One region of the Streptosporangium sp. NPDC001559 genome, then DNA from elsewhere that is predicted to be linked to it. Evidence: predicted binding sites of a transcription regulator. Region 1 holds the regulator's gene; each other region holds the start of a gene.
What was found. The regulator HrcA, encoded in region 1, represses chaperone genes, less so after heat shock. The targets are predictions, from matches to a motif close to TTGGCACTCTCNNNNNGAGAGTGCCAA.
Positions count from the first base shown of each region.

Region 2: the regulator HrcA is predicted to act here: its motif matches at 724-750, upstream of groES (co-chaperone GroES).
Region 3: the regulator HrcA is predicted to act here: its motif matches at 1,419-1,445, upstream of ACFYY8_RS04100 (DNA starvation/stationary phase protection protein).
Region 4: the regulator HrcA is predicted to act here: its motif matches at 752-778, upstream of groL (chaperonin GroEL).

Region 1 covers NZ_JBIAVG010000009.1:271,776-273,974, forward strand. The annotation lists gene ACFYY8_RS21685 (hypothetical protein) at 1-661, opposite strand, end outside; gene hrcA (heat-inducible transcriptional repressor HrcA) at 857-1,870, shown strand; gene dnaJ (molecular chaperone DnaJ) at 1,883-2,199, shown strand, end outside.
Region 2 covers NZ_JBIAVG010000001.1:839,808-842,006, reverse strand. The annotation lists gene ACFYY8_RS03705 (FAD-dependent oxidoreductase) at 1-43, opposite strand, end outside; gene ACFYY8_RS03700 (MarR family transcriptional regulator) at 144-656, shown strand; gene groES (co-chaperone GroES) at 840-1,151, shown strand; gene groL (chaperonin GroEL) at 1,242-2,199, shown strand, end outside.
Region 3 covers NZ_JBIAVG010000002.1:4,503-6,701, reverse strand. The annotation lists gene ACFYY8_RS04105 (NAD(P)H-binding protein) at 1-758, shown strand, start outside; gene ACFYY8_RS04100 (DNA starvation/stationary phase protection protein) at 873-1,340, opposite strand; gene ACFYY8_RS04095 (MerR family transcriptional regulator) at 1,455-2,111, shown strand; gene ACFYY8_RS04090 (VIT domain-containing protein) at 2,108-2,199, shown strand, end outside.
Region 4 covers NZ_JBIAVG010000003.1:27,842-30,040, forward strand. The annotation lists gene ACFYY8_RS07160 (cold-shock protein) at 365-565, shown strand; gene groL (chaperonin GroEL) at 889-2,199, shown strand, end outside.

The DNA.
Region 1 (2,199 bases):
CGCTGCGCTTGACCAGCACGACGATCGTCACGATGACGGCCAGCAGGAACCCGATGCCCGGCACACCGAACAGCATCAGCGTGCCGCTGATCACGGAGTCGGCCACGATCTCCTTGCCAACGCCGAACTTGGCGTCGACCCCGCCCGAGGTGGTGCAGGTGATCGGGTAGTCGCCCGCCTTGTCCACCCCGATCCGCAGGGCGAGCTCCCACAGCTGCCCGTCGGCGGTGACGGTCTGCTGGAAGCTCGGCCGCTGGAGCTTGACGGTTCCCGGGGCGCCCTCGATCTGGCACTCGAAGTTCGTGCCCTTGGCCGCGGCGACGTAGATGGCGGGCTTGTTCGCCGGGTCGATGCTGACGGTCGTCTTCTGGTCGGGACCGAAGGAGGAGGTCGGGGCGGCTTCGGTGACCGCGTTGAAGAGGCCGCCCGCGAAACCGACGAAGCCAATGATCACGCTCAGCACGAAGAGCAGCCACACGCCGACGATCCAGCCGACGCCGGGCTTCACCTTCGGCGGCGGGCCCTGGGGCGCGCCGTATCCCGGGGGCGGGTAGCCGAAGGAGGGGCCGCCCTGCTGGTACTGCTGTTGCTGCTGGTGGGGCTGGCCGTACGGCTGCTGGGGGGTGCCGTAACCCGAGGGGGATCCGAAATCATTGGACATATACCTAATTGTGGCCCTTACCACTTGGATAGCGATAGCAGCTGACTTGACAATGGCTTGCTCCAGGGCCCGCTCCCGCCCATCCTGGTGCCGTGTTATCGCACCCCCCGGGCTGGAGCCGTACACTTGGCACTCGGGAACACCGAGTGCCAGACCTGGCGTTTCCCGTCCGAGCGCAGGTAGGAGGTGAGCACGTTGGTTGACGACCGCAAGCTGGCGGTCCTACGCGCCATCGTCGAGGACTACGTGTCCACCAATGAGCCGGTCGGCTCGAAGGCTCTCGCGGAGCGTCACAACCTGGGTGTGTCTCCCGCGACCATCCGCAACGACATGGCGGTGCTGGAGGAGCAGGGCTACATCGCCCAGCCCCACACCAGCGCCGGCCGGGTGCCGACGGACAAGGGCTACCGGCTGTTCGTCGACCGCCTCTCCCAGGTGAAGCCGCTGTCCGGCGCGGAGAGGAGGGCCATCGAGAGCTTCCTCGCGGGCGCCGTCGACCTCGACGACGTCGTGATGCGCACGGTACGGCTGCTGGCCCAGCTGACCCGTCAGGTCGCCGTGGTCCAGTACCCCACGATCTCCAACTCCAAGGTCCGCCACGTCGAGCTGGTCCCGCTGAACGAGCACCGTCTGATGTTCGTGCTCATCACGAACACCGGGCGGGTCGAGCAGCGCGTGGTGGAGCTGCAGGAGGTCATCGACGACAACCGCGTGGCGCACCTGCGCGCGGTGCTCAACGCCTGCCTGGACGGCTGCGGGCTGGCCAGTGTTCCCGACATGGTCGCCGACCTGCCCGAACGGCTCCCCGCCGAGGACAGGCCCGTCGCGGCCACCATCCTTTCGGTCCTGCTGGAGTCCCTTGTGGACCGGCATGATGAGAAGATCGTTTTCGCCGGGGCCGCCAACCTCGCGGGGGCCGACTTCACCGTCGGGCTCCGCGACGTGCTGGAGGCCCTGGAGGAGCAGGTGGTGCTCATGCGCCTGCTCGGTGAGACCTCGGACCTGTCGGCGCTGACGGTGCGCATCGGCTCGGAGAACCCCTACACGGGTCTCCAGGGCACGTCCATCGTCGCCGCCGGATACGGTTCGGGTGGCAAGCAACTGGCCCGGCTCGGTGTGCTGGGTCCGACACGTATGGACTACCCGGTCACGATGGGCGCGGTGCGCGCGGTGGCACGCTACGTCAGCCAGATCCTGGCTGCATCCTAAGAGGTCAACTAAGTGGCTACTAAGAGTGACTACTACGGCACCCTGGGGGTGCGGCGCGACGCCAGCGCGGAGGAGATCAAGAAGGCCTACCGCCGCCTGGCCAGGGAGCTGCATCCCGATGTGAACCCCGACCCTGAGACCCAGGAGCGGTTCAAGGACATCACCCAGGCCTACGAGGTGTTGTCCGATCCCAACAAGCGTCAGATGTACGACATGGGCGCCGACCCGTTCTCCTCGGGCGGCGCGGGCGCCGGAGGCTTCGGCGCCGGCTTCCCCTTCAGCGACATCATGGACGCCTTCTTCGGCGCGGCGGGCGGCGGCGCGGGGCG
Region 2 (2,199 bases), on a different contig from region 1:
CGCCGGTGCCCGCACCGATGACGATCACGTGGAGAGGGGACACGGGTCTCCCTTGGAAGGTGGGTCTGGACAGGGGTGTTCTTCTCGAACGCCATGTATCTTGATGTTCGAGGCATATTTAGCTTGATGGTCGAGAGGCTTGAATGTCAAGGGAAAATGGTCCCGAGCGTCGGGACGGCGCTCTCAGGGCGGAGCTGGGACAGGAGATCCAGGCAGGTCAGACGGCCGTCGACGCCTTCGACGAGGCGGTCGCGATCCACCTCGGGGTGAACAGGACCGACCTGCGCTGCCTGGAGATCCTGGTGCGCGAAGGGCCTGAGGGGAACGTCACACCCAGCGTCCTCGGGACGGGCCTGGGGCTCACCACGGGCAGCGTCACCGCGATGCTCGACCGCCTCGAACGGGCCGGATACCTGACACGCTCCCCGGACCCCGGGGACCGCAGGAAGGTGGTCGTGCGCGCCACCCCCGAGACCCTCGCCAGGGTCGAGGGGCTGTACGGTCCCATCGTCGAACGGGGGAGGCGGCTGATCTCGGGTTACTCCGACGAGGAGATCCGTTTCGTGCTGGGTTTCCTGCGCGGTTCGCGGGAGCTGTACGAGACCGAGATCGCGCGGGTCAGAGGCCTGCCGGCGGCGGGGCGGCGCAGGGTTTGAGGTTCGCGTACCCAGTACGGAGGCGGTTCGTGTTGACTGTCAAGGCCTCCTTGCATACTGTTCCGTATTGGCACTCTCCCGGTGAGAGTGCCAAACATACGCGACGAGGCAGGTCTGACACCCGCGACGGCAGACCGCTGGTCGCCTCTTCTAGATCATTCAAATCTGAAGGGGAGGTCCGACGTGACGACCGCCACCAAGGTTCCCGTTAAGCCGCTCGGCGACCGCATCGTGGTCCAGCCGCTTGAGGCCGAGCAGACCACTGCTTCCGGTCTCGTTATCCCGGACACCGCCAAGGAGAAGCCGCAGGAGGGCAAGGTCCTCGCTGTCGGCCCTGGCAACTGGGACGAGGACGGCGACAAGCGCATTCCGCTCGACGTCAAGGAGGGCGACGTCGTCCTCTACAGCAAGTACGGCGGCACCGAGGTGAAGTACGGCGGCGAGGAGTACCTCGTGCTCTCCGCCCGTGACGTGCTCGCCATCATCGAGAAGTAACCGACACTTCGCAGAGATGACGTATCGAGCCCCGGGTCGCGCGAGCGCCCGGGGCTTTGATGCGCCGACGTGCTTTCAGAGAGGACCACAATGCCCAAGATCCTGTCCTTCGAGGAGGACGCGCGCCGCGCTCTTGAGCGTGGTGTCAACGCCCTCGCCGACGCGGTCAAGGTGACCCTCGGCCCCCGTGGCCGCAATGTCGTCATCGACAAGAAGTTCGGCGCGCCGACCATCACCAACGACGGTGTCACCATCGCGCGTGAGGTCGAGCTGGAGAAGCCGTACGAGAACCTCGGCGCCCAGCTCGCCAAGGAGGTCGCGACCAAGACCAACGACGTCGCCGGTGACGGTACGACCACCGCGACCGTCCTCGCCCAGGCGATGGTCCGCGAGGGCCTGCGCAACGTCGCGGCCGGCGCCCAGCCGCTGTCCCTCAAGCGTGGCATCGACCTGGCCGCCAAGGCCGTCAGCGACAAGCTGATCGACTCGGCCAGGCCGGTCGAGGACAAGAAGGAGATCGCCCACGTGGCGACGATCTCCGCGCAGGACGCCAAGATCGGTGAGCTGATCGCCGAGGCGTTCGACAAGGTCGGCAAGGACGGTGTCATCACCGTCGAAGAGTCCAACACCATGGGCCTCGAACTGGAGTTCACCGAGGGTCTCCAGTTCGACAAGGGTTACCTTTCGCCCTACATGGTGACCGACCAGGAGCGGATGGAGGCGGTTCTCGAAGACCCCTACATCCTGATCAACCAGAACAAGATCGCTTCGGTCGCGGACTTCCTGCCGCTGCTGGAGAAGGTCGCGCAGACCAAGAAGGCGCTGCTCGTCATCGCCGAGGACGTCGAGGGCGAGGCCCTGGCCGTCCTGGTCACCAACAAGATCCGCGGCACCTTCACCTCGGTCGCGGTCAAGGCCCCCGGCTTCGGTGACCGCCGCAAGGCCATGCTGCAGGACATCGCCATCCTCACCGGTGGCGAGGTCGTCAGCGAGGAGGTCGGCCTCAAGCTGGAGCACGTCGGCCTGGAGGTCCTCGGCACGGCCCGCC
Region 3 (2,199 bases), on a different contig from region 1:
GCGGCTCGGCCAGGGACGCCTCCGCGCTGCGGCCGCCCGAGGGCGCCGAGACCGCCGAACTGGACGTCACCGACCCGCGCGGCGCCGAAGAGGCCCTGCGGGACGTCGAGACGATGTTCCTCTACCCCACCAGGGGCGAGGTCGGCGCCTTCCTGAGGATCGCCGCCGAGGCGGGTGTCCGGCACGTCGTGCTGCTGTCCTCCCCCGCCTCCTACGAGGCCGGGGAGTACGACCGGCCCATCGGCCTCGCCCATCGGGCGGTCGAGCGGGCACTGGAGGAATCCGGCCTGCGGCACACCGTGCTGTATCCGAGCTGGCTGGCCACCAACGCCCGCCGCGACTGGGCCGGGGAGATCCGCGCCACCGGACGGGTCGGCATCGCCCATCCCGACGCGCGGGTCAACCCCGTCCACATCGACGACGTCGCCGAGGTGGCCGCGCACCTGCTCACCGAGGAGGCGCACCGGAGCCGGAGGCAGGTGCTCACCGGCCCCCGGTCGATGCGCCTGCGTGAGGTCGTCGCGGTCCTCGGCGAGGCCGTCGGCGCGTCCGTCGAGGTGGAGGAGTTGACCGTGGAGCAGGCGCTCGGACGGCGCGCCCCCCGGATGCCCGAGCCGGTCCTGCGGACACTCCTTGAGGTGACCGCCTCGGCCGTCGGTGTTCCCGCACCCGTCACCAACACCGTCGAACGGATCACCGGCCACCCCGCCCGCGAGTTCGCCGAGTGGGCGAGCGCGAACCGGGCCGACTTCCTGTGACACGGGGGCGCCCCGGCCACGACGGTCCGGAACGCCCCCGAGCGGATGCGGCACCTGCTTCGTGGGTCTTCACGCCTACCGCGGCCGCCCGGGCGGCGACCCACAGAGCAGGTCCTAGCGCTGGGCCTCGATCATCCAGTGCTGCTCCTCCAGTTTCTGGGTGATCTCGATGAAGATGTCCTGGGTCACCGGATCGGCCTTCTCGGTCGCCTCGACGCGCTCACGCATCCTGCGGATGATCGATCCGAGGATGTCCGTCATCGCGGCGACGACCTTGCCGTCGTTGATGTAACCGGCCTCCAGTTCCGGCAGCTCGCTGGTCTTGGCGAGCGTCGAGGCGCGCCCGTCGGGGTTGCCTCCGAGGGCGACCGCCCGTTCGGCGACGGTGTCGGCGTACTCCCTGGCCGAGGCGACGATCTCGTCGAGCTGCAGGTGCAGCGAGCGGAAATGATGGCCGATCACGTTCCAGTGGGCCTGCTTGCCCAGCAGTGACAGCTCCAGAAGATCCACGAGCGCGCCCTGGAGCGCGGTGATGACGACCTTCTTGTCCTCGCCCTTGAGCGAACTGGTGATCGCGGACATGTGGTGTCCTCCCCCTGCTTGCAGGATCGGTTTCCGTTTTGTACGGGAACGTCCCTACCCATCAATATGGCCCTTATGTTGACACTGTCATTGTGACAGTGTCACTATCGTCATATGGAATGGACCATCGGTGAGCTGGCGGAGCGGGCCTCCGCGGCGCTGTCCCCGACCGCCCAGCTCAACGGGCGGGTCAGAGACGTGCCCAACGAACGCCTCATCCGGTGGTACGCCACGATCGGCCTGCTCGACCCGCCCGCGTCCCGCCGGGGCCGCGTGGCCCTGTACGGCAGGCGTCACCTGCTCCAGCTCGTCGCCGTCAAACGCCGCCAGGCCGAGGGGCTGACCATCGCCGAGATCCAGGCCGAGCTGGCCGGGGCGAGCGACCAGACCCTTGAGGCCGTCGCCGACCTCCCCTCGCCGGCATCCCTGAGCTCTCCGGACTCTTCGGGCTCTCCTCCGGGCTCTCCGGGCGGCGGAGGCGCGCGCCCGAGGTTCTGGGCCGAACCACCCAGGGCATCCGCCCCCCGGCCACAGCCCCGGTCGCAATCCCAGTCACGGCCTCAGCCGCGGGTACGGCCCGCCCCCGCCCAGGTCAACGGCGTACGGCTGGCCCCCGGGGTGACGCTGCTGCTCGACGGCGGACGTCCCCTCTCCCCCGGCGCGCTCGCCGACATCGGCGCCGCCGCGGAGACGCTCCTGGCGGTGCTGCGCGGGCACGGCCTCGTCCTCGACATCCCCGACAACCCCGATCACGGAGGGAACCAACCATGATCACCGAGATCACGGCGCTACGCCCCGAGGAGTGCGAGCCGGTCCCCGGCGCCGGTCTCGGGGCCCTCGTCACCGACCGGGGCAATCT
Region 4 (2,199 bases), on a different contig from region 1:
GAACGGGCCCTGGGCGGCCTCCCGGCGCCCGATGTCGTCCACTGCCATGGAACGGCGTCCCCAGAACACCCTCACGACACCCGCACCGGCCTGGCCGCGTGCGGGTGTCGTCTTTTGTGATGCAAGCTCACATTTTTGCGCGAAGACATAATGTAATATTTAACTAACTAGTAGTGATAGCAAAACTATGTTGGCGTGTTGAATGCGTCCGTAAAGCGGTAGTTTGCTGGTTGACTCTGTTGCCCCACGGGCTCTCACAGGTATGGTCGAGGACGATCGACGTAGGCGATGTCTCCGCCTCGGAGATTGAGGACCTCGCGAGAGGAATGGGCGGCGTCCTCAAGCCCAGTAAGAGGAGTCGGAAGTGGCGCAAGGCACCGTCAAATGGTTCAACGCGGACAAGGGCTACGGCTTCATCGCGGTAGACGGTGGTAAGGATGTTTTCGTCCATTACTCCGCGATCATGATGGATGGCTACCGTGCGCTCGAACAGGGCCAGAGGGTCGAGTTCGAGATCACGCAGGGACAGAAGGGACCTCAGGCGGAATCGGTCCGGACGGTCTGATCTCGTCCTCCGTCAGCTCGTCGGGAACCCGCTGGCGCATCCCGCGGCAGCGCAGTTCGCGCGGATCGCCCTCGGCATGTCGGCCCGGCTCGTCGCTCCCATCGGCGGGCCGGGCCTTCGCCTAAGCTGACACTCAGGTCAAAGGTCCTTGGCTTGCACTCGTCGGGGGAGAGTGCTAAACAGTGGTTAGCACTCCTCATTGGAGAGTGCCAAACCTGGATCGAGACGATGGGGCCCGCCGAACGGAGTCGCGGGCCCGTACGCCGTCGCGGGCGTCGCCTCGGTCTGGTGCAAGCCACCCTGTGTTTGGGAGGTCTAGCCGTATGGCAGCCAAGATGATCTCGTTTGACGAGGACGCCAGGCGCGGTCTCGAGCGTGGCATGAACCAGCTCGCGGACGCTGTCAAGGTGACCCTCGGCCCCAAGGGCCGCAACGTCGTGCTGGAGAAGAAGTGGGGCGCCCCCACGATCACCAACGACGGTGTCTCCATCGCCAAGGAGATCGAGCTTGAGGACCCGTGGGAGAAGATCGGGGCCGAGCTCGTAAAGGAAGTCGCCAAGAAGACCGACGATGTCGCGGGTGACGGCACCACCACGGCCACCGTGCTCGCTCAGGCGCTGGTCCGCGAGGGCCTGCGCAACGTAGCCGCCGGCGCCAACCCCATGTCCCTGAAGAAGGGCATCGAGGCCGCCGTCGAGCGCGTCTCCGAGGAGCTCTCCAAGCTGGCCAAGGACGTGGAGACGAAGGCGCAGATCGCCTCCACGGCCTCCATCTCCGCGGGCGACCCGCAGATCGGCGAGATGATCGCCGAGGCGATGGACAAGGTCGGCAAGGAAGGCGTCATCACCGTCGAGGAGAGCAACACCTTCGGCCTCGAGCTTGAGCTCACCGAGGGCATGCGCTTCGACAAGGGTTACATCTCGCCCTACTTCGTGACCGACCCGGAGCGCATGGAGGCCGTCCTCGACGACCCCTACGTCCTCGTCGTCAACTCCAAGATCTCCGCGAACAAGGACCTGCTCCCGGTCCTCGACAAGGTCGTGCAGGCCGGCAAGCCGCTGCTGATCATCGCCGAGGACATCGAGGGCGAGGCCCTGGCGACCCTGGTCGTCAACAAGATCCGCGGTCTGTTCCGCTCGGTCGCCGTCAAGGCTCCGGGCTTCGGCGACCGCCGCAAGGCCATGCTGGGCGACATCGGCATCCTGACCGGTGCCCAGGTCATCAGCGAGGACCTCGGTCTGAAGCTGGAGTCCACCACGCTCGACCAGCTCGGCCGCGCTCGTCAGGTCATCGTCACCAAGGACGAGACGACGATCGTCGACGGTGCCGGTGACGCCGAGCAGATCGCGGGCCGGGTCAACCAGATCCGTGCCGAGATCGACAACACCGACTCCGACTACGACCGCGAGAAGCTGCAGGAGCGCCTGGCCAAGCTGGCCGGTGGCGTGGCGGTCATCAAGGCCGGTGCGGCGACCGAGGTCGAGCTCAAGGAGCGCAAGCACCGCATCGAGGACGCCGTGCGTAACGCCAAGGCGGCCGTCGAGGAGGGCATCGTGCCCGGCGGTGGCGTGGCGCTGCTGCAGGCCGGCGCCAAGGCGTTCGACAAGCTCGAGCTGGCCGGAGACGAGGCCACC